2 regions of the Anaerosalibacter sp. Marseille-P3206 genome follow, and region 2 is predicted to be linked to the other one. Evidence: riboswitches for the same ligand, from Rfam matches in the RefSeq annotation. Region 2 holds a riboswitch; the other holds the start of a gene.
The links. A riboswitch is a leader RNA that binds a small molecule or an ion and turns the genes downstream of it on or off. The one in region 2 is predicted to bind S-adenosylmethionine.
Positions count from the first base shown of each region.

Region 1 (11,597 bases), 1.2 Mb from region 2:
TACAAACAAAATAGTACTTCCAGTTCGCTTCTCTCTTACTTTTTCTCTTACATCATAATCTCTTATTGCTAATGCTAGACCATTTTTGTCTCTAAATCTTTGATAAGGAGCTGCAGCTCTTAAAGTTGCATCAAAAGCTATATCCTTAGGTTTTCCTTTAGGAAATGTATATCGTACATATCTGCCTTGAAGTTCTCCTGTTTTTACTATGCTTCTTCTACCACTACCTTTTCTTTTCTTTCTATCTAGAGGTTTTATATCCAAATCTTTCACTTTGAATATATCTCCAATTGTATCTACAGTTTCTTCATCAGAACTTTGAGAATTATTTACATCATTGCTGTCTTCATTATTATCATTATCAATATCGTCTTCATCATCTTCTATGTCATCATTGTCATCTTGAGATTCTTCCTCTTGTTGTTCCTCTAATGGAGTTTCATTATTTTCTAAATCCTCATTGTTATTTTGTTTTTGTTCTTTATTTTCCTCATCATTTTCATTTTCATCTTGAGGTTCTTCTTCAGGAGCTTCTGAAACATTTGGAGGATTGTCTCTCATCCTGTGGGGAAGAGCTAATTCTGAAGCTTCTTTCAAATCTCCAATAGTGATGTTTTTTCTACCATCTAATACTGCAATTGCCTTAGCTGCTTCTACCATTACAATTTCTGCCCTATGTCCACTGCAATTTGATTTTATAGATATTTCTGAAGCTAATTTCATTATATCTTCTGATACTTTAACATTTGATATGAATTCTCTTGCACTTTTAATTTTATCCCATATCTTCTTATCTTTTTCTTTCCATTCGTTAATAAATAATAATGGATCATTTTCATACTCTATTCTTCTCTTTATAATCTTTACTCTCTCATCTAAATCTTCACTTCCTATTACATCTACATATAAGCCAAATCTATCTAGTAGTTGAGGCCTAAGTCCTCCTTCTTCAGGATTCATAGTACCTACTAATACAAAAGAACATTCATGTGTAAAAGAGATTCCTTCTCTTTCAACACGACTTATACCTGATTGAGATACTTCTAAGAGAGCATTTATAATGCTTTCACTTAATAAATTTACTTCATCGACATATAGTATATTTCCATTAGCCTTCATGAGTATACTGTTGTTAACAACTTTTTTCCCTTCTAATACAGCTTTTTCTATGTCTATAGCGCCAACAAGCCTGTCTTCTGTGACATTTAAAGGGAGTTCAACGACTTCCATATCATGTATTAAGTTGCCTAGTCCTCTCACTAAAGTAGATTTTCCCGTTCCCTTTTCTCCACTTATGAGAACACCACCAACAAGGGGATTGACAATATTTATAAGTAATGCTTTTTTTAGTTTGTCTTGTCCAACTATCGCTGAAAATGGATAGACATATCTACTTTTCATCTCCATCGCCCCTAATTAATTCTTCAACTTTTGAAAATTCCATTACTCCTTCTTCAAAAGGTCTTCTTCTCATTCTATGAGGAAGTACGAGGGACGCTGCTTCCACCATGTGTTCACTTTCTACTTCCAGTTTCCCATCAAAAGCTGCTATAGTTTTAGCAGTTTTTATCATACTTATATCTGCCCTATGGCCATCAACTCCAAGTTCAATACTAATCTTTGCTGCAGTTTTGTACATATCATCATTACATTTTACATCTTTTAACATTTTCATTGCATTAAGCATCTTATCTCTTAGTTTGCTTTGCTCTTCTTCCCATTTTAGTGCAAATTCTTCACTATCTTCTTCATATTCTAATCTTCTCTTTATTACTTCTACTCTACTTTCTACATCTCTTTCTCCTACTACATCTACTACCATTCCAAATCTATCTAAAAGCTGTGGTCTTAAGTCTCCCTCTTCTGGGTTCATAGTACCAACTAATATAAATCTTGCTGGATGAGTGTAGGAGATTCCTTCTCTTTCGATAGTATTTACTCCCATTGCAGCAGAGTCTAGAAGAACATCAACTACGTGATCATCCAAAAGATTTACCTCATCAACATAGAGAATATTTCTATTTGCCATAGCTAATATACCTGGTTCAAATTTCTTTTCTCCCATTTTTATTGCATGTTCTATATCAAGAGTTCCAACAACCCTATCTTCGGTTGCACTTACTGGTAAGTCAATAACCTTCATCTTTCCTTTTTTCTTTGATAATTCTTCACCCTTTTGGTGGTTTTCAAAACAAGAATCGCACATTGTACTTAGATCATCAGGATTACAGCCAAAAATACATCCTTCTACTTGATCTCTTTCAGGTAGAAGTTCTGCAAAAGCCCTTACAGCAGTAGATTTAGCAGTTCCCTTCTCTCCTCGTATGAGAACTCCTCCTAAGTTTGGATTTATAACATTTAGTATCAATGCCTTTTTCATAGTTTCTTGACCTACTATTGCAGTAAATGGATATAATCTTTTTTTGTTTTTCATATATAATTGCTCCTTTCGCCGATTTCCCTAATATCTCTAAAGAGATGGCTAATGCTTAAAATATTCCATTTTTAATCCAAAACCATAATATATTGTTTTTTTAATATTGTCAATGAAATGGGAACTATTAGTTAAAAATTTAACATTATCTTACTAACTATACTAAAAGCTGCCTTTCTAAGAGAACAATCTTGTGATGAAAAACCACTATCGCTATTATTCATGAGCACTCTAGCAGGACAACCCTTAGGACAATATTTTTCATACTTACATCCTTTCCAGTATTCATCTTTGCTATTTTTTCTGCTTTCTCCAAGAAAATTACCTCCAAAAGTAAATCATTCATTAAATAGTTCATCAATTTCTTTGAGTTTATCCTTCCAAGTACTTGTCTTTAATACAAAATTTCCCTGAAATTACTGCTAAAACTTCTATAAGCTTGTCTATCATCACCTCAACTACATCATCAATTGACTTTTTTTTAATATTATCTAATAATGGTTCTTTCATATCTATATTAAAAATATCTATTATTCTTTTTAAGATTATTTCTCCTTCTTTTGTTACTTCTCTTGTAGATAAGAGTTCCCAGTCTAATTGATCTAATAGATGAACATAAAGAGAAGTCAAAGTAACCAACTCATCTATTGTATCTATTGTATGAAGATTATGTATGAATTGAGGTTTCATTAAGATTTCTTCATACTCTGTTACAATATCAATATACTTATCCCAAATAATATCTTCATTTACTCTAAATCGCTTTGTTCTTCTTAACACACTGTGTTGAAGTTTAGGAGATAATCCAGTTTGAAAAAAGAGAGCTTCTTTTACAGCTGCTTTCACTGCAAGACCTATTAGTTCACCTAGTTTTGTATGTTTTCCTGCCTCTGTTAATTTCACTTTAGATTTACTATTAGAAACAATAATAGTACCATCTGTTCCAGAACCAGTGGCAATTCCTCTTGAATATTTGCTTCCTTCTAACAATTCTTGAATAGCTGCAGTTTTTGCTTCAGTACATGTAACAACTGCTCTTGTTATAGCACCAGGTGTTAAATCAGCATCTATTACTAATATAATATTTATAGTTCCTGCTTTTATTGTTTCAAACTTTCCTTGGTTCTCATATAAAGTTGTTGGATCTCCTACTCTACCAGCATTTACTTCAATTCCTCCAGTAACTATTGCTGTTACTGTAATATCCCTATAACGTTCTGTTTTTATAGATACATTGTCCATTGAGGCAGCAGTTGAAATACCAGCGGTTTTTTTAGGATTTAGTCCCAATTCCTCTGCTACTAAATACATATGCTCTTCGTATGTTGGTGCTTTTAGTTTGCATTCCATTCCTGCTCCAGGATTAATATCGTGATTGAAAACGGAATTCAAATCTTCTCTATATCCACCATTGAATGGTGATGTACTTATGACTTTCCTTTTACCTTCAAATGTCACAACAATACTTTTTTTATATCTATGGACCTCATCACCTGTCGACAATCTATATAACATCATTGTTTTTTCCCCCATCTGCAAATAGAAAAACCCTCGTTTTCACGAAGGGTCTTCCTCTTCCATTATTTCTAGAGTTATACTAACTTTTGCCCACAATTAGGGCAGAAATTCGCTTCCCCTGTTTTTTGCCCACAGTTTGGGCAGAAATTAGGCTTTGCATTATTCTCTTTATTAGGTTTATTCATATTTTCCATCATCTCTTTAGCTATATTCATTCCCATCATCATTCCAGCCATATCAGAGGCAGCTCCTCCACCTTTTACTTTGCCAGATGATATTCCATCTACCATTGATACCTGTTGATATCTATTGAGATCTCCAATCATACTGTGGGAAGCATTTTTGTTGATCATTTCTTGGATTTCTTCTGGATAATTAAAGCTCATAACATTAAATCCTGTTATTGTCATTCCACTGTCTATAATCTGCATATCTAGATCTTCCTTTATGCCTTTTGAGATTTCAAAAGCATTTGCTTGAAGATTAAACATATCCTTTCCTTCTTTAGAAATCCACTTCATAAGAAGTTGATCTAGAATAGAAGTGATCCTTAGTTTGACATCTTCAACAAGATAAATATTTTTTACTCCTGCAATTTTGTCTATTAAGGCAATATAGTCATTAACTTTAAAATTGAAAGTACCATTTGCACGGATTGGCATTCCACCAGGAAGTTGTGGAGTTGGGATATTAATAGCATTCTTAGTACCCCATTTAACTGTGAATTCCTTTGTATTTACAAATAATACTTCTGCTCTCATGCCTGTATTGAAACCAAATTTAAATCCCTTTAGTGTTGATAAGAAAGGTATTATCTGAGATTCTATGTCGTATTCACCTTCGTCTTTGAATATACCTTCAATCTTACCTCCATTTAAAAATATTGCATCTTGACCAGGACGTATTATTAATTTACTTCCTTTTTTTATCTCCTTATTTGACCATTTCCAAAAAATCATATCATCTCTAAACTCTTCCCATTCAACTACATTTGCAAATTGTTTATTAAATAGACCCATATTTTATCATTCCTTTCTATTAGAAACTACCTCTACTACCACTATGTGAGTGGCCACCACTTGTAACTCCACCTCCACCACCGCTACTACCTCCACTATTGTGGTTGTCATCTGATGGTTTTCTGTGTTTTGTGACTGAAGTTCTTATGTAGTTATCTCTTCTATCAATTACTCTGGAATTACTAAAATCTCTATAAGTTCCTTCATTAACTGTTATTCTGCCACCTGAGTTAAAAGCCATTATACCAACAGATATTCCCGCTACTATTAGGGAAACTATTATTTGAAACCATGAATTAAATATTATATTATTTGGATTCACTCCTGGCCTTATGCCCATATATTTATAGGAAGTCTTAATAAATGTATAAAATGCATCATGATAATTACCACTTGATAAATCCGGGGTTATCTTTTCACGTACAAGTGAACATCTATCATTATCTAAATATTCTTCGCCACGATAGAATCCCGCAACATACACTTCTCTATGTTGCATATCTATTGTTAAAATAGCACAATTCCCATGGGGTTTGTCATATCCTAAAGCTTTTTCATCATAAAAGTCTTCCATATATTTTACTACATCTTTTCCACCTGTATCATCTGTAGTCAGTATTATAATGTCTGTATTTCTTTTTGAGCTGTATTTTTCAGACATTTCTTCAAGATTAACTATTTCTTCATCTGTTAATAATCCTGCAAAATCGTAAATTCTCTGCTTTGTTTTAGAAGCAGCTATAGCTACATTGATTACAAGAGGAAATAATAAAAATACTATTATAAATAATGGAATTAATTTTATTTTTATTTTGTTTTTCAATAAAATCCACCCCCCATAATCAAAGCAATCAACTTAAGTGTTATAAATGTTATACCAGCAATTCCACTAAACCAAGTAGCAACTTTAGCATAACTTATAGGAGGCTTACCAACAACCTTACCAGTTTGGCCATTCATTGCAAAGGTATGTTCTTGTTTGTCATAGTCATAATATACCATCCAAACAGGAAGCAAAGTATAATAAGCATGTTTTTTACTAGTGTCTATATGTTTGCTATTATATCTAACTGAAGAATAGCCAACAATAGTTGAATTTATATAGGACTCAATATAATTCTGTATTTTGTTTTTAGCTCTAGGTAAAAGTTCTCCTTCATCATAATTATATTTCTCTGCAATGTATCCTGCAAGATATGGAGTTTTGAACTCTTTTAGACCGTTGTACTGATATGGTTCTAATTTATCCATGAGAATATCATTCATTTTTTCAGAGGCATCAACTGGTACCTTTATGTAGTTTAAATTGATATCACGATATATATCATAGTATCTAGTTTCTGTATATATATAGTCGCCTCTAGTATATGTTCTAACTTTGGTTCCAACTGCACTTACTTGAACATTACTATTTAAATCATATAGCCAAAATGGAACATATATCCCAGTTATATTCTTTATTCTATCTGCGGTCATAAATCCCTTTGGTGTAAGACGGCCATTTTTACACCATGACTTAAAGGCTTGCATAGCCTGATCTTTGCTTATGGTGAAAGGAATAATTTTTGCTGGAGCCATCTTGACAGATAATCTATCTCCAAGCACAACTCCTGCTCCACAAAAGCTACAAGTCGTAGCAGTTGTATCACTATCTGTCATGATTACTGCTCCACAATTTTTACAATGGTATTCCTTTGCTTCATCTTCTGAAAATGTAGTTGTTATGTATTCGTCAGGAAAATCTTCTATATTATCGTATCGTCCACAACTATGGCAATGTAATTTCCCCGTTTCACTATCAAAAGCCATATCACCACCACAGTTTGGGCATTTATAATGTATTACCACTATTTCACCCCTTTCACAAACTAGTATAAGGGCTGTAGAAAATACTACAACCCTTATTAAAATCAACTTATTTGTTTAACTTTTCCTTAAGTTTAGCTAGTTCATCATCTACATCTGTATTATTACTATCATATTTTTTAGTCAAATCTTTTATGTCATCTTTTGGACCTTGATTTAGCTCTGCCATTGCATTGGCTTCATCTAAAACTCTATTTGCCTTTTCTTCCATTCTATCAAAAGCTAGTATAGAATTATTAGCACTATTTACAGATGAACCAATTTTATTTATTCTCTCTTGGGTCTTTGCTACGGACATTTTGCCTTTAATCATAGCCTTACGTGCATCCAATTCACCGATGTCTGCTACAAGTTTATCATGCATTTCTCTCATTCTTGCTGAATTGGAAGAAGCTAAATTATATGCTTCTTGTAGTTCAGTTTCTTTTGTTGTTAAATTTACCTTTCTCTCTAAAAATTTTCTAGCATCATCTTCATTGCCAGCTTCTAATGCTTTAACAGCATAGTTCTCCATCTTTTGAATTTCTGCCGTACATTCATCTAATGCCCTTTTTGATCTTTGTTCTTCTGCCATAATAGATGCAGTTTCAGCTTTTACATTACCTAAATCACTATTTAGATTTCTTAAACATTGATCAATCATCTTCTCTGGATCCTCAGCCTTATCTAACAATGCATTAATATTACTTGACATTATATCCTTAAATCTTGTCAAAATGCCCATATATATACCCCCTCTTGTATTTAAACTCACTCTTGTTTTAATAATATCATCAACTATCTATTATATACCACTTTTATATATATAATATCTAATTTTTTTATGAGTTTCAATTAAATTATTTTCTAGAAAGCAGGTATTACTCCTCCATTATATTTTTGATCAATAAAATCTTTAACCTTATCACTTTGAAGGGCTTTTAATAATTTTTGTAATTTTTCTTCTTTTTCTTCTCCTTTTCTAACTGCTATAATATTTGCATAAGGAGAATCTTTGTCTTCAAGAATCAATGCATCTTTTGTAGGAACAAGTCCTGCTTCAATGGCAAAGTTTCCGTTTATTACCGCAGCATCTACATCTTTTAATATTCTAGGTAGTTGAGCTGCCTCAAGAGGTTTGAAAACTAAGTTCTTAGGATTTTCCACTATATCTTTTTCTGTTGCTGATAATCCAACCCCTTCTTTTAACTTTACAAGATTATGCTTTTCAAGTAATATTAAAGCTCTTCCTCCATTAGTGGGATCATTAGGTATCGCTACAACACTACCTTCACCTAATTCCTCAATTGATTTGTATTTAAAAGAATATAATCCCAATGGCTCTATGTGAATCTTCCCAAGTGATACAATATCTATTTTGTGCTCAGTTGAAAATTCATTCATATATGGTTCATGCTGAAAAAAGTTTGCATCAATTTCTCCTTCAGCTAAAGATAAATTTGGTTTTACATAATCAGTAAATTCTACTATTTCAATATCTATTCCTTCCTCTTTCAAATCCTTTTCTATACATTCAATTATTTCTTTATGTGGAACTGGAGAAACACCTATTGTTAATATATTTAAATCCTCTGTAGTACTTTCTTTTTTTTCACAAGCTGTAAATACTGAGATGCTTAAAACTATTATTAATATTGATAATATAATATTCTTTTTCACTTTTATTTCCCCCTTATTTTTTGTTTATAGTTGCTGATATCTTGTTGCCAATTAGTTGTATTCCCTGTACTAAAATGATTATTATTACTACAGAGACAATCATAATATCAGTTTGAAATCTATATAGTCCAAATCTAATAGCTAAATCCCCTAGGCCACCGCCTCCTATTGCTCCTGCCATTGCTGAATAGCCAATCAAATTTATTATTGTCAGTGTAATTCCCATGACTAATGAAGGCATAGCTTCAGGAATGAGTACTTTAAAAATTATCTGAGGTACTGTTGCCCCCATAGACACGCTAGCTTCAATCACTCCATTATCTACTTCCTTTAGTGAGCTTTCAATGATCCTTGCTACAAATGGAGCAGCTGCAATTGATAATGGTACAATTGTAGCTTTAGTTCCAATGGTAGTTCCCACTATTAACCTAGATATTGGAAATACTAGTATCATTAGAATAATAAAAGGAAATGATCTAAGTATATTGGTTATACCATTAAGTATTTGGTTTAACAGTGGCTTGTCCCATATACTATCTTTTTCAGTTATTGTTAAAAGAATACCTATAGGAAATCCTAGCAATAAGGAAAATATGGTAGAGAAAAAAACCATATATAGAGTTTCAAATAGTGATGGAATGATTAAATCTAACATTTATATCACCTCCAATCGGATAAATTCTTGTAAAGTCTTTGTTTTTGGATTTGCGAATATCTCTTTAACTGTGTTTTCTTCTATGATCTTCCCATCTTCAATGATTGCAACCCTATCACAAATATCTTTTATTACCTCCATTTGATGTGTTATAAGTACAATAGTTAGTCCAAATTCATCACGTATTTTACATAGAAGTTCTAGAATTGATTTCGTAGTCTTTGGATCTAATGCTGATGTCCCCTCATCACTTAAAAGTATCTTAGGATTGTTAGCAAGGGCCCTTGCAATAGCTACTCTTTGTTTTTGGCCTCCACTAAGCTGAGAAGGATAAGCATGTTTTTTATCTTCTAGTTCCACATATTTTAAAAGAGTATTAACTCTTTTATCTATTTCATCTTTGCTTAGCTTTTCTAATTCTAGGGGAAAAGCTATGTTTTCATATACGGTTTTAGAAGAAAGTAGATTGAAATGTTGAAAAATCATCCCTATTTCTTTTCTCTTTTTTCTTAAATCATTTTTATTTAATTTAGTTACCTCTATATTGTCCATTATTACTTTTCCAGTAGTAGGTTCCTCAAGTCTATTTAAACAGCGAATCAAAGTGGATTTCCCGGCTCCACTTAGACCAATTATGCCAAATATCTCTCCTTTATTAATTTCAAGGTTGATGCTATTTAAGGCATATATTTTTTCATTGTTATTGTTTTTGTATACTTTTGATAGATTTTCTACATGTATCAATGTACTTCACTCCTTTAATTAAATATCTAGTTAAATTGTCATATATACAAAAAACCTCTTTCGTGAGGTTTTTAAACAATAAAAAAACCTCTTCAAGAAGAAAGAGGCTATATATCCTCTCTCATCTCTCGGTAAACACCGCAGGAATTAGCACCTTGTACAAAGTACAGGCTGCTGGGTTTCATCGGGCCAGTCCCTCCACCACTCTAGATAAGAGTTTTCGTATTCATTTTTTAACTTATTTGATATTGTATAACGCAAATCTTATTTTGTCAAGTAGGAGCTTGCACCTATAGCATCAAATAGATTTACTTTAAAGCTACCACATCCTCCACCAATATCTGTAGTTTTTTTATAAGCTATGTCTCCAGCTGTGTTTAATGATGAAATACCTGCTACTGCTGCTTCTAACATGTTATTGGTAATTGTTGAAAACACTCCTACTAAAGCTGTTCCCATACATCCAGTTCCCGTAATTTTCTTTAACATTTTATTGCCATTTGATAGATATACGGTTTTGTCAAATTGACTTATTACATCTATTTTTCCTGTTACTGCTACTACTGAATTTGTTTTCTTTGAAAGAATCTGTGATATTCTTGTTATTTCATCTACGCTATCATTATCTCCTGAGTCTACTCCTTTGGAATTTGCCTCAAGTCCGCATATGGTTTTAATCTCTGATTGATTTCCCTTTATAATGGATACATGAATATTTTCAAATATTTTTCCTACTATGTTTTTTCTGAACTCTGACACTCCAACTCCTACTGGATCTAATATTACTGGAATATTTAAGCTGTTTGCTTTCTTTCCAGCTAATATCATTGATTCAACTATATTTTCTTCTATTGTACCAATATTTAATACAAGTGCTTTAGAAACAGAAACCACTTCTTCCACTTCTCTAGAATCTATAGCCATAATAGGAGAAGCACCAATGGCAATAACCACATTGGCGCAATCATTTCTTGTAACACTATTGGTGACAAGGTGAACTAAGGGCTTTTCTTCCCTTATCCTATTTGATAGCTTGTAAATATCAGCATTCATTACTTTTCTCCTTATTTATTTGAGGTCTACCATATTTTTCTATAACCTTTGATAATACAACAGCTATTATACTTCCACCAATACTACTTAAAATAAATGGATATACAAAAAATAACGCTACTACATCTTTTCCCATTACAAACTTTGCTATAGGAAAGGCAAGCAATCCTCCAAGTATTCCTGTTCCAAACACTTCTCCTATAGCCGTTAGATAACAATTCTTAGTTTGTCTAAAAATAAGTCCTGCTAATAGCGCTCCTATCATGCTCCCTGGAAAAGCTAAAAGACTTCCTGTACCTAATATATTTCTAATTAGAGATATGCAAAAAGCTACAGCTACACCATAAAAAGGCCCTAGTATTGTTGCAGATAGAACATTTATAGTATGTTGAATTGGGAAACACTTTGAAACTCCCACTGGAATAAATATAACATTTCCAAGAACCACTCCAATAGCAACAAACATAGCTGCTATTGCTAATTTTTTGGTTTTATTATTATCCATTATAATCCCTACCTTTTTACAAAATTTTAGTCATCATTTCTCAAGATATTTATATCTTTACCGTCCAAAATTCTATTCATGTTTCTAACAGAACACATTTTTCCACACATAGTACAACTGTCTTCATGTTCAGGTGTTGATTCC
Region 1 is NZ_FUHM01000002.1:516,438-528,034, forward strand. It holds gene BQ9840_RS03795 (magnesium chelatase subunit D family protein) at 1-1,401, opposite strand, end outside; gene BQ9840_RS03800 (ATP-binding protein) at 1,391-2,434, opposite strand; gene BQ9840_RS03805 (adenosylcobinamide amidohydrolase) at 2,807-3,952, opposite strand; gene BQ9840_RS03810 (SPFH domain-containing protein) at 4,027-4,971, opposite strand; gene BQ9840_RS03815 (TPM domain-containing protein) at 4,991-5,794, opposite strand; gene BQ9840_RS03820 (hypothetical protein) at 5,791-6,819, opposite strand; gene BQ9840_RS03825 (PspA/IM30 family protein) at 6,887-7,561, opposite strand; gene BQ9840_RS03830 (MetQ/NlpA family ABC transporter substrate-binding protein) at 7,684-8,496, opposite strand; gene BQ9840_RS03835 (methionine ABC transporter permease) at 8,510-9,151, opposite strand; gene BQ9840_RS03840 (methionine ABC transporter ATP-binding protein) at 9,152-9,895, opposite strand; SAM riboswitch class I at 10,014-10,112, opposite strand; gene thiM (hydroxyethylthiazole kinase) at 10,160-10,948, opposite strand; gene thiW (energy coupling factor transporter S component ThiW) at 10,938-11,453, opposite strand; gene thiC (phosphomethylpyrimidine synthase ThiC) at 11,480-11,597, opposite strand, start outside.
Region 1: it holds a riboswitch for S-adenosylmethionine, as region 2 does, so the genes downstream of both, BQ9840_RS03840 (methionine ABC transporter ATP-binding protein) here and metK (methionine adenosyltransferase) in region 2, are expected to answer to the same signal.

Region 2 (11,597 bases):
TAGGGAGAGTCAATATTTATCTCCTTGTTTAGAAACTTAAGCTTATCTATACAATCTTGGCATAGAAAGTATGGAGCATCTACTTCTATTTTTTCTCTACAAAAAAGGCATATATTATTATCAGGGAAAAGCAAACTATTGAGCCCATCAAATAGTCCCATAATATCCTCCTAAAACATAGTGAATATCTGCCTAAGTTTGTTGTCAAGGCCGGAGTATCTCTTTGCAATCCTATTGTTTTTGATCATCATATAAAGATATTTTTCTTGCCCTACAAGTACTACTAATTGTTTTGCTCTTGTAATGGCGGTGTAAAGTAGATTTCTCGTAAGTAACATTGGTGGACCCCAAGATATTGGCATGATGACTACTGGAAATTCACTGCCTTGACTTTTGTGAACTGTAGTAGCATAGGCTAGTTTTAATTCATCCAGTTGTTTGAATTCATATTCTACTTCTTTTTCTCCATCAAATAGTACCTTAACTATTCTATCTTCTTCATCTATATGAGTTATAAATCCAAAGTCACCATTATATACTCCTTCTCCTTCTTCTATTACTCTATTATCATCATATATTTTCCACTCGGTAGTGTAGTTGTTTTTTATCTGCATTACCTTATCTCCTACACGAAATAGCTCATTGCCCATCTTTTTTTCTGCTTTTCCATAACCTTTGGGATTGAGTATTTCTTGTAGATGCTTGTTTAGGGAGTTTATACCCACTTCTCCTTTTTTCATAGGAGTAAGCACTTGAATATCTGCCAATGAGTCATATCCATTGAAGTTAGGAAGTCTTCTATTGCATAAATCCAATATAGTTGAAACTATTTCTTTGGGATCACTTTTGGGAATAAAGTAGAAGTCCTTGTCTTTTACGTTTAAAAATGGAGGTTCTCCCTTGTTAATCCTATGAGCGTTTACTACTATCATACTTTCTTCTGCCTGTCGAAATATCTCATCTAGCATAACTACTTTTACAATTCCACTGTCTATAATATCTCTTAGTACATTACCTGGTCCTACAGAAGGAAGTTGGTCTATATCTCCTACAAATACTACTCTTGTCCCTGGTATGATAGCCTTCATGAGATGATTCATAAGAATAATATCTACCATAGAAGTTTCATCTATTATGACCACATCTGCCTCTAGGGGAGTGTCTTCATCTCTGCCAAAGCCCATTTCTGCTTCCATAAAGGAATATTCTAATAGTCTGTGAATGGTCTTGGCTTCTCTGTTAGATGCTTGACTCATCCTCTTTGCAGCTCTCCCTGTAGGTGCAGCCAATGCTATGGTTAAATTTTCCCTTTCGAATAGCTGTATTATGGCATTTATAGTGGTGGTCTTCCCTGTTCCAGGGCCTCCTGTTATTACTACCATTCCATTTTCTACAGCTTCTTTAATGGCTTCTTTTTGTTTAGCTGCAAATCTTATTCCCTCTTCTTCTTCAATTTTTTCTATTCCCTTTTCTATATCTATATTCAATGAGTCCAACTCAACTCTAGAGAGTTCTACTATTTTCTTACTAACATTAGCCTCTGCTCTGTAAAAGGGCATATAGTATACTAATATCTCTTCTTCTCCATTTTCAAGTTGGATTTCACCTTTTATGGCCAAGTCTCTGATGGATTCCTCTATAGACTCTTCTTCTACTTCTAGCATTTCTTTTGACTTATTCAATAGTTCTTTTTTTGGTACAAAACTGTGACCACTGCCTGCATAGTCCATTAGAATAAATTTTATTCCTGCGTTTATTCTATAGGGGGAGTCTTTTTCAATTCCCATACTTTGAGCTATTTTGTCTGCTGTTTTAAATCCTATGCCAAATACATCTTCCGAGAGTCTATATGGGTTTTCTGAGATGATCTTTACTGTTTCATTTCCGTATTTCTTATATATTCTCACCCCATAGGATGGGCTGATGTCATATTGTTGCAAGAATATCATTATTTCTCTTAGTTCTCTTTGTTCTTGAAAGGCTTCAAGGATTTTTTCTATCTTTTTGTCTCCGATTCCATCTATCTCTTTTAGCCTTTCTGGATTCATTTCTATAATGTCTATGGACTCCATTCCAAATCTTTCAACTATCTTTTTTGCAGTTTTGGGTCCTATGTAGGGGATGAGTCCTGATGAGAGATATTTTTCTATACCGTTTAGTGTAGCAGGAACTACTGTAGAGATGTTTTCAATTTTTATTTGTTCACCATAATTAGGATGATTCATCCATTCCCCCTCTACCTTTATGGTCTCTCCTATATTTACAAAGGGAATATAGCCAACTATGGTGACTACATCATCTGTTGACTCTAATATGGCTACAGTATATCCATTTGTCTCATTTCTAAATATTACTTCTTCTATAGTTCCCTCGATGCTTATCAAAACAATTCCTCCATTATCCTTATCATTATGATAATTATACCATAGAAAAAAACCCTTGACTTATATTTGCTATAATAAGTCAAGGGTTTTTTTAGTTCATGCTAGCTATTGTTTTAGATAGCTCATTTATGCTTTTAGTGAGTTCATTGAGTTTTCCTTCTATTCTAACTAGAAGATATATTGAAATCACTATTGGAAAGCCTAAATTTGCTATTTGAGTATATAGATTTTCCATGATGGTCTCCTTTTACACTAAATTTCCAAATCTTCAACTGTAGTTTTCACTAGTCTAGCCCCTACTGTGGCAACCATGCCACCTCCATCGTAGTTGAAAATATTTTTAGCAACTAATGTATCCATTGCTGTTTTCACTTCTACTCCGGTTAAGTCAGCTTTTGGCTCATCTACAGATAGGGTGATTTTTTTGTCTGCATTATTTTTGAAGATCAATTCTAGTTTTGACTTTTCCATCTGCTCACCTCCTTTTAACTATTTTTAACTATTACTCTTCTGATAGATAAACTTCCTCAATCTTTTTCACTTTTAGTAGTGCTTTTTCTTGAAGACCAGCTAGGGTTGTTCCTACTGCATAAATGTCTTCATTTGCTGCATCTACTTTTACTTTAGAGAAAGTTTTGCTTTTGATGATTTGCTTATCACCTTTCATTCCTCCGTCTAGTTCTAGCTTCAATTTTCTAGCTTCTCTAGTTTCTTTAACTGCCATGTTATCACCTCCTTATACTCTTTATATAGAAGTGGAAGATGATTTTTACCATTGGCAATTTTTTAAACATAGTTCTAGGGCTCTGGTTTTGGTATTTACTACTGTTCTGTAGCTTATACCTAGTTTTTTGGATATTTCACCTATGGACAGTTCATCTATATAGAATAATATTAAGACTTCTCTTTGCCTTTCTGTTAGTTTAGACAATGCATCTATTAGAGATTCATTTGATTCCTTCATTAGATAATCTTCTAGGGGGTTTTCTTCTCCTTCTAATAGTTCTATTAATTCGACTCCATCTTCTCCTAATGTTTCATTTAGAGAAAAAGTCTTCTTTTCTTTGTGTTTATTTAGATATAGAAATTTCAACTTAACTTTTATATATCCTAAAAAGTTCACACCTCTGTTTTCATCATAGTCAACTATACATTTTAGTATCTCCTCATAGCCTTCTTGGATTAGGTCTTCATACTGGCTGTAGTTGTTATAATACCTCTTTATTGAGCTTATGATTAGGGGATTTAGCTTTTGTAATAAATTTTGCTTTGCTAGATTGTCTCCATTTTTACTTAATATCCTCAAATCATCTATTTCTTTGTACATAGTTTTCCTCCAAGGAAAGCTAGCTTTCGTTTATTACCGGTAGTTAGATATTACCTCAGAAAATAGAATAAAAAAAAAGCAGAATGACGCCTTTTCATCATTCTACTTTTTAAGAAATTCTTCTTTTCTATTCTTTTTTTGTTAGAATTGTACTAATTCTGCCTATGTTTTACTTAGAATTAGTTATTTTCCTAATCCTTCACTTCTTAGTGTTTCTGCTTTGTCAGTTCTTTCCCATGTAAGATCTAAGTCAAGTCTACCAAAGTGTCCATAGCTTGCAATTTGTTTGTATATAGGTTTTCTTAAATCTAATTTGTCTATAATAGCTGCAGGTCTTAGGTCAAAGTGTTTTCTTACTAATTCTTCGATTCTATTGTCATCAATCTTTCCAGTTCCAAAGGTATCAACATAGATGGAAAGTGGTTTAGCTACTCCTATAGCATAAGCAAGGCCTACTTCACATTTGTCAGCTAATCCTGCTGCTACGATGTTTTTAGCTACATATCTTGCAGCATAGCAAGCTGATCTGTCTACTTTTGTTGGGTCTTTTCCTGAAAAAGCTCCACCACCATGTCTACCATAACCACCATAGGTATCTACTATTATCTTTCTACCTGTAAGTCCAGCATCGCCCATAGGTCCACCTACAACAAATCTTCCTGTAGGATTTACATAGTATTTAGTGTTTTCATCTAGCATATCTTCTGGAACTATCTTTGATATTACTTCTCTTATGATATCTTCTCTGATAGTCTCTAATTCTACATCTGGACAGTGTTGTGATGAAACTACTATACTTTCAATTCTCACTGGCTTGTTGTCATGGTATTCAACAGTTACTTGAGTCTTACCATCTGGTCTAAGATATGAAAGTGTGCCATTCTTTCTCACTTCTGTAAGTCTTCTAGATAGTCTATGTGCTAAGGATATAGGTAATGGCATAAGTTCTTCTGTTTCGTTGCAAGCATAACCAAACATCATACCTTGGTCTCCAGCACCTATTTTATTGTATTCATCTTCTTTATTTTGTTTGTGTTCTTGAGCTTCGTTTACTCCCATAGCGATATCTGGTGATTGCTCGTTTATTGATGTAAGAACAGCGCAAGTTTCTCCGTCAAATCCATATTTTGCCCTTGTATAACCGATTTCTTTTACAGTTTCCCTTACAATATGAGGAATGTCTACATAACAATTTGTAGTGATTTCTCCTGCTACCAATACCATTCCAGTAGTAACAGCAGTCTCACAAGCTACCCTAGCATAAGGATCTTGTGCTATTATGGCGTCTAATATGGCGTCTGAAATTTGATCACAAACTTTATCTGGGTGGCCCTCAGTAACTGATTCTGATGTAAATAACCACTTTTTCATTAAAAGTACCTCCTTAAAATTTAAAAGCCTTTTCCAAAAGGAAAAGGCAATTTTTGTCATTACCTCATCTTCCAGAATTAATATTCTGTGGGATTTAGCACCGTCACAGCTTCACCTGTGGGTTGCCGGGTTTCATAGGGCCCATTCCCTCCACCACTCTTGATAAGGCATCAAGATTTTTATTAATTTAGACTAATTTTAACATAAGTTTTGTTTTATGTCAACAAAAGATAAAGGACAGTGAACCTGTCCCCATGTCCCTAAAATACGGCTATTATGTTAGAGCTTAATGTATATACTATGATTCCAGCAGCTATTACCCCAGATATTATGGATGTTAGTGCATTTTTGAAGTCTATTTTTAGTAGTGTTGCAGCTATGCATCCTGTCCAAGCCCCTGTAGTTGGAAGGGGTATTGCTACTAGTATGAATAGACCAAATATAGAGTATTTCTTGATTTTATCCCTACTTCTTTTTAGGGTTCTTCTCTTTACCCATTGGATTGTCTTTGAAAAGAGCTTGGTGTTTTCTAAATAGTTCATTATTGGTTCTAATAGCTTAAGCAAGAAAGGTACTGGTATAATATTTCCTATGATGCTTAAAACTGTACTTTCCCATGGAGTAAAACCCATGGTTATCCCTAGAGGAATTGCTCCTCTCAATTCAGAAAGAGGCATAGCAGCAACTAGCATTACCATTAGTTCTTCCTTTATTGTTTCAAATATTTCAATCATTCTGCACTCCTCCTTTTGGCTATTAGTTAATTATATTCTATGTATTATTATAAATACCTTTATTGTTTTAAAAATAATTTAAAAAAATGAGAAAAAGTTAGATTAATGTAGATACAACGAGAAACATCAAATATATTACGGTTTTTGGCCTATTTTGATATGTTGCATATAAAGAGAAAATCCCCTATACTATAATAGTCGACGGGATGACGGGGTGTAGCGCAGTTTGGTAGCGCACGTGGTTTGGGACCATGGGGCCGGGGGTTCGAATCCCTCCACCCCGACCATCGAAAGAGGATTGATTAATTTCAATCCTTTTTTTATTTTTTGATTATTGCCTTTGTCAATGTATTGTAATGTATTTGTAACCTAATTGATATATTTAAATTATATAATGAAGATAGTTTCTCTATTAGAAGGGTTGGTATGATGAAAAAAATACTAGGATGTATGCGAAGAGCTATACAAGATTTTGAATTAATTGAAACTGGAGACAAGATAGGGGTTGGATTGTCCGGGGGAAAAGATAGTATGGTTCTGTTAAAAGCCCTAAAACAGTATCAATCTTTTAGCCCAGTGGATTTTCAATTGGAAGCCTTTACTGTGGATTTAGGTTTTGATGGATTTGACACTGATACCATTAGGTCCTATTGCAATAGTTTAGACGTACCATTGAATTTAAGTAAAACTAGAATAAGTGAGATTGTTTTCAATGTTAGAAAAGAAAAAAATCCTTGTTCTCTATGTGCTAAAATGCGTAAGGGTGCCATTCACAATGCACTAAAGGAACGAGGATTCAACAAATTAGCATTTGCCCATCATTCAGACGATGCATTAGATACACTTTTCTTAAGTATGTTATATGAAGGAAGAATCAGTACCTTAAAACCCCTTACCTATCTATCTAGAAAAGATATATATTTAATACGTCCATTTCTATACCTATCAGAACAAGATATAATAGGAGCCATCCAAAAATACGATATACCTGTAGTAAAAAATCCTTGTTATGTAGACAAATTAACCAAAAGGGAACATGTTCACAACCTTCTAACAGAGATATATAAAGAGGTTCCTGGGTCTAGAGAAAGACTCCTTACATCTTTAAAGAACGAGGATGGTTTAAACCTTTGGTTTTAATATTAAGTGAGGTGAAGAAAATATGAACAAATTTATTAAAAAATTTGCAGTAAGCTTATTAGCTCTCTCCATTATACTAAGCAGTAATTTGCTTCCATTCGCTAAGGCAAGTAATGCACAATCTCTTCCCTTTGTCATCTATGAAAATAAAGATTCTGAACATCTTTCAAGCGGAGTAGTACATGAGCATGTACAGAGGTTTACTGCAAAAGGTTGGTGGAATATAAATGTACTTAGAGTGGATTTACAAGATGAGTACACAGAAGTAAAGGGACTATTTAGCAATAAGGGAATCTCTAAAAGGGAAAAAGTAAGCACTATGGTAAATGAATCAAATGCAATTGCAGGAGTCAATGGAGACTTTTTCAATTATAAACCTTTTGCAAGTCCAATTGGAACTCTTATTAATGATGGTGAAATAATATCCTCTCCTATGGAAAGACAATATGCTAAACCTGCTTTTGTATTGGATAATAATAAGAATGTGCAGATTGCATATTTTGATAAGAAATTGGCAGCTGTATCATCAGCTACAGGCAAAGAAGTTATACTTTCTGCTATAAATAAGGCTAGTCAAGCTTATGCAGAAGTTATGCTTTACAACAAACATTGGGGAGCTCAATCTATTGGAAACAAACTACACAATGATCTTATTGAGATAGTGGTTATAGATGATGTTGTTACAGAAGTGAGAATCGGACAACCTCCTATAGCTATCCCAGAGAATGGATATGTTCTTGTAGGTAGAGAGAGAGTTAAGGACAGACTTTTAGACAACTTCCATGTAGGAGATACTGTACAATTAAATCTTACTACTACACCAAATCTTGAAAACATCAAAATGGCCATCGGTGGAGGAAGTATTATCCTTAAAGATGGAGTACCTATGAATTCTCACAATATCGCACCAGGGCTAGCACCTAGAACTGGAATGGGTGTTTCTCAAGATGGGAAGGAACTTATCATTGCAACTATAGATGGTAGAGACACTTCTTATAAAGGTGTTAATGAAAAAACTTTTGGTTCAATATTAAAAGAACTTGGTTCATATAATGCCATAATGTTTGATGGTGGTGGCTCAACAGCTATGGCTGTAAAATATGTAGATGAATCACAAGCTAAACTTGTGAATAGACCCTCTGATGGTGGAGAAAGAAAGGTAATCAATGGCGTTGGACTTTTTTCAAATGCACCTAAGGGAGAACTTGCAAGTATTAAGATTTCTACAGATGATAAATTCATGTTTGCTAATACTACAAGAAGATTTAAGATAAAGGGATATGATCAATATCACAATCCTATTGAAGTAGATCAAAACAACGCAGTATTTACTGTGGAAGGAGTAAATGGAGAAATTAATGGCAATACCCTAAAAGCCCTATCTCCTGGAAAAGCTAAAGTAAGAGCAAATTATAATGGTATTACTGCTGATATTGATATGGTTGTATTGGATAAAGTAGCTGATATTGTAACTGAAACTGAACGCTTCACAGTAGATATCAATAGTCAGAAAAACTTAGGAGTATTCTATGCAAAAGATAAAGATGGTTTTCAAGCACTAGTATATCCTGAAGATGTGAAGTGGGAAGTTACAGGAAATATTGGACATGTTCAAGATGGAATATTCTATAGCGGAAATACTATTACCTCTGGTGCTATTACAGCAAGAATTGGAACTGGAGTAGAAAATATATTAGTAGCAGTAGGAAGTAAGGGAACTAAGGTGGATTCTCTTGATGATATAAGTAGATTTAGCTTTAGCTCTTATCCTAAAGAAGTAACAGGAAGTATTTATCCAGCTATAGAAGCTAAGGAAGGAAATGGGGCAATAGCTCTTAAGTATGACTTCACTAGTGGAGAAGGAACTAGAGCTTGTTATGTAAATCTAAGACCTAATGGTGAACAAGGATTATCAATTGAAGGAAATCCTTCTAAACTAGGCCTTTGGGTATATGGTGATGAAGGAACAGGCTGGCTTAGAGGAAATATCACAGATAGCAAAGGTCAATCATATTATATAGACTTTGCAAAGAATATTGATTGGACTGGTTGGAAGCATGTAGTAGCAGATATACCTTCTAATGTATCTTATCCTATTAAATTGGATAGAATATATTTAACTGAAATAGATTCAGTTAAGAAATATACTGGAGAAATATACTTAGATGAACTAGTAGCTCAATACCCTGTTAAGTTTGAAAATGTTCAATTGCCAACTGCAAGTGTTATGAAAGATGAAAGAAATGTAAATGTCGCTAAAAATAAGAATGGATTTTCCTTTGCAGTTACATCTGCACCACAAAATTTAGACGAAGTAGTAGGCTATAAGGCTAGTGACAAAATACTTGCTAATGTAAACAAGCACAATGTAGCTATTTACTTAGGTGGTAGTTCTAATGAGTTCAAGAATGCATCTAAGGCAAAGGCTAATATCGATATAGTTAAAGGATACAAACCATATAGGTATAACAATAATCTATTGATTATAAAAGCTGATGACTCTAAAAATGGCTTGAGAGCATCTAATCCAGAACAATGGTTATGGTTAAAAAATGACTTGGAAAATTCTAAAGAAAAAAATATAGTACTTGTTCTTCCAAAACCTATATTTGGCAGTGGTGGATTTACAGACAAATTAGAGGCAAATCTACTACATGAAATATTATCAGAAACCAAGTTAAATGGAAAAGACATATGGGTTGTTCATGGAGGAAATGAAAATAGTGCAAATTTGAAGGATGGAATTAGATATATTCAAGTAAATTCAAAGGGAATTACTAATCCAGAAGATATATATAATTTGAGTATTGCTGAATTTACTGTAAATGGCGACAATATCACATATCAAATAAAAACTATTTTTCAAAAACCTCAAATTCAGTAGGAATTAGTCCTACAAAGACGAAAAGAGCTGCTTTAATTAGCAGCTCTTTTTCTTATCTTTATTCTTCTTTTAACTTTAGCCAATTTCCAAATATCCAACCTGTTTTATTGTCCTGTGTTTTTACTTTATAAAAATAAAAGCCTTTTTTTAGTTTTGGTCCTTCTAATATGGTCATGGAAGTGTTTTGTTTTACTTTCCCTATTTCCTTGCCATAAGGTGTGTTTTGTAGTACTAAGAACTTCTTTCCATCTGGTACTACTACATCCCCTACATTATAGGTGATTATATCTCCTTTGTGAATAGTATCTGGAGATTTTATCTTACCGCCTTTTTTGGGTACTCCTCTAGATTGTATACTTCCTCTACTTATTGGTGTGATCTTTTGACCATAATCCTTATTGGCAATACTATATATTTTAGATTGATAAGTATTTTCTCTTACATTTGGATTGTTTCTCTCTAATAGTCCATTGTAAGCCCAAAGGGCAAAGTACCAATTTTCCAATACATTTGGGTCCATATCTCCTATTTGAGGCATTCGACTATTTGCATATCTCCATTTGCTCAATAGTAAATCTGCACCGGACTCAATATTGTATATAGGGTCTTCCTTTAGCTTTTTTTCATTGTAGCCACTTGATCTATGGACTTGCATTATCCCTAGATTTCCACCTCTGCTGGCTACAACTGAACCATCTGTGTTAAACTGTTTCAATGAACTTTCAGCTTTTGCTATAGATTTTAGAATAACACTTGGAATTCCCCTTTTCCTAGCTACTTCTTCAATCATTTTTTCAACTTCTGCTTTTGACAATTTTTTGTTTACATCACAATATCCTACGCTAATAATTCCCACCATTATCATGAGTGCCAAAAGGATTGAGACTATCTTTTTACTCATGAAACTTAAACCCCCTAATTATAGATTTACATTCTGTCTTTTGAATTGATTATATAGCACTTTTGCCAAGCCAATTCCATCGCCTTTATTTGATATTTCCTTTGAAATCTCTTCATCAAACATATCTTCAAATATCTTGGTAGCAGTGCTTTTTTCTACAAATCCACCTTCAGGTATGGTTTTTCTCATTTCCTTGAGCATCATATGGATAAATACAGACTCAAAGTCTTTACACACATCCATTAGTTCTTTATCCTTTTTGTTCTCATTTGCCCCTTCTATTTTTCTTTGTGGAAGGGAAGTTGGTAATATTTCCACTTCTATCACCTCAATTATCTCTTAAGAGTGTTTATTGTCTGTAACATTTCATCTGAAGTTTGTATAGTTTTAGAATTAATCTCGTATGCTCTTTGTGCAGTTATCATCTTTACCATTTCATCAACTACTTGAACATTGGAACTTTCTAGATATCCTTGCACTAATCTACTATTCATCTCTTCAGTTTCCATAGGTATTTCTTCTCCTGAAGCAACTGTTGCACTGTAAAGGTTCATTCCTTCACTTAAAAGCCCTTCTGGATTTATAAAATCAACTACTTTTATTCTTCCAACTTCAAGTTTTTCACCATCTTCATCACAAACTGTAATATTTCCAAATTCATCAATAGTCATATCTCTAACACCAGAATCAAATACTATCTCATCATCATCTTCACTTAAAACCCTATAACCTTCTGAAGTTACTAACATACCCTCATCGCCATCTATACTCAATTTAAAACTTCCATCTCTTGTGTATTTAACTTCTCCATTTGGAAGTTCTATTGCAAAAAAGCCTGTGCCATCTATAGCTACAT
Region 2 is NZ_FUHM01000002.1:1,694,708-1,706,304, reverse strand. It holds gene BQ9840_RS09480 (ComF family protein) at 1-161, opposite strand, end outside; gene BQ9840_RS09475 (SF1B family DNA helicase RecD2) at 171-2,384, opposite strand; gene BQ9840_RS09470 (YvrJ family protein) at 2,476-2,619, opposite strand; gene BQ9840_RS09465 (DUF2922 domain-containing protein) at 2,637-2,855, opposite strand; gene BQ9840_RS09460 (DUF1659 domain-containing protein) at 2,887-3,108, opposite strand; gene BQ9840_RS09455 (sigma-70 family RNA polymerase sigma factor) at 3,154-3,711, opposite strand; gene metK (methionine adenosyltransferase) at 3,895-5,082, opposite strand; SAM riboswitch class I at 5,144-5,251, opposite strand; gene BQ9840_RS09445 (COG2426 family protein) at 5,343-5,816, opposite strand; tRNA gene BQ9840_RS09440 (tRNA-Pro) at 6,027-6,103, shown strand; gene BQ9840_RS09435 (tRNA lysidine(34) synthetase) at 6,243-6,956, shown strand; gene BQ9840_RS09430 (phosphodiester glycosidase family protein) at 6,979-9,840, shown strand; gene BQ9840_RS09425 (transglycosylase SLT domain-containing protein) at 9,899-10,741, opposite strand; gene BQ9840_RS09420 (rod-binding protein) at 10,760-11,059, opposite strand; gene flgG (flagellar basal-body rod protein FlgG) at 11,074-11,597, opposite strand, start outside.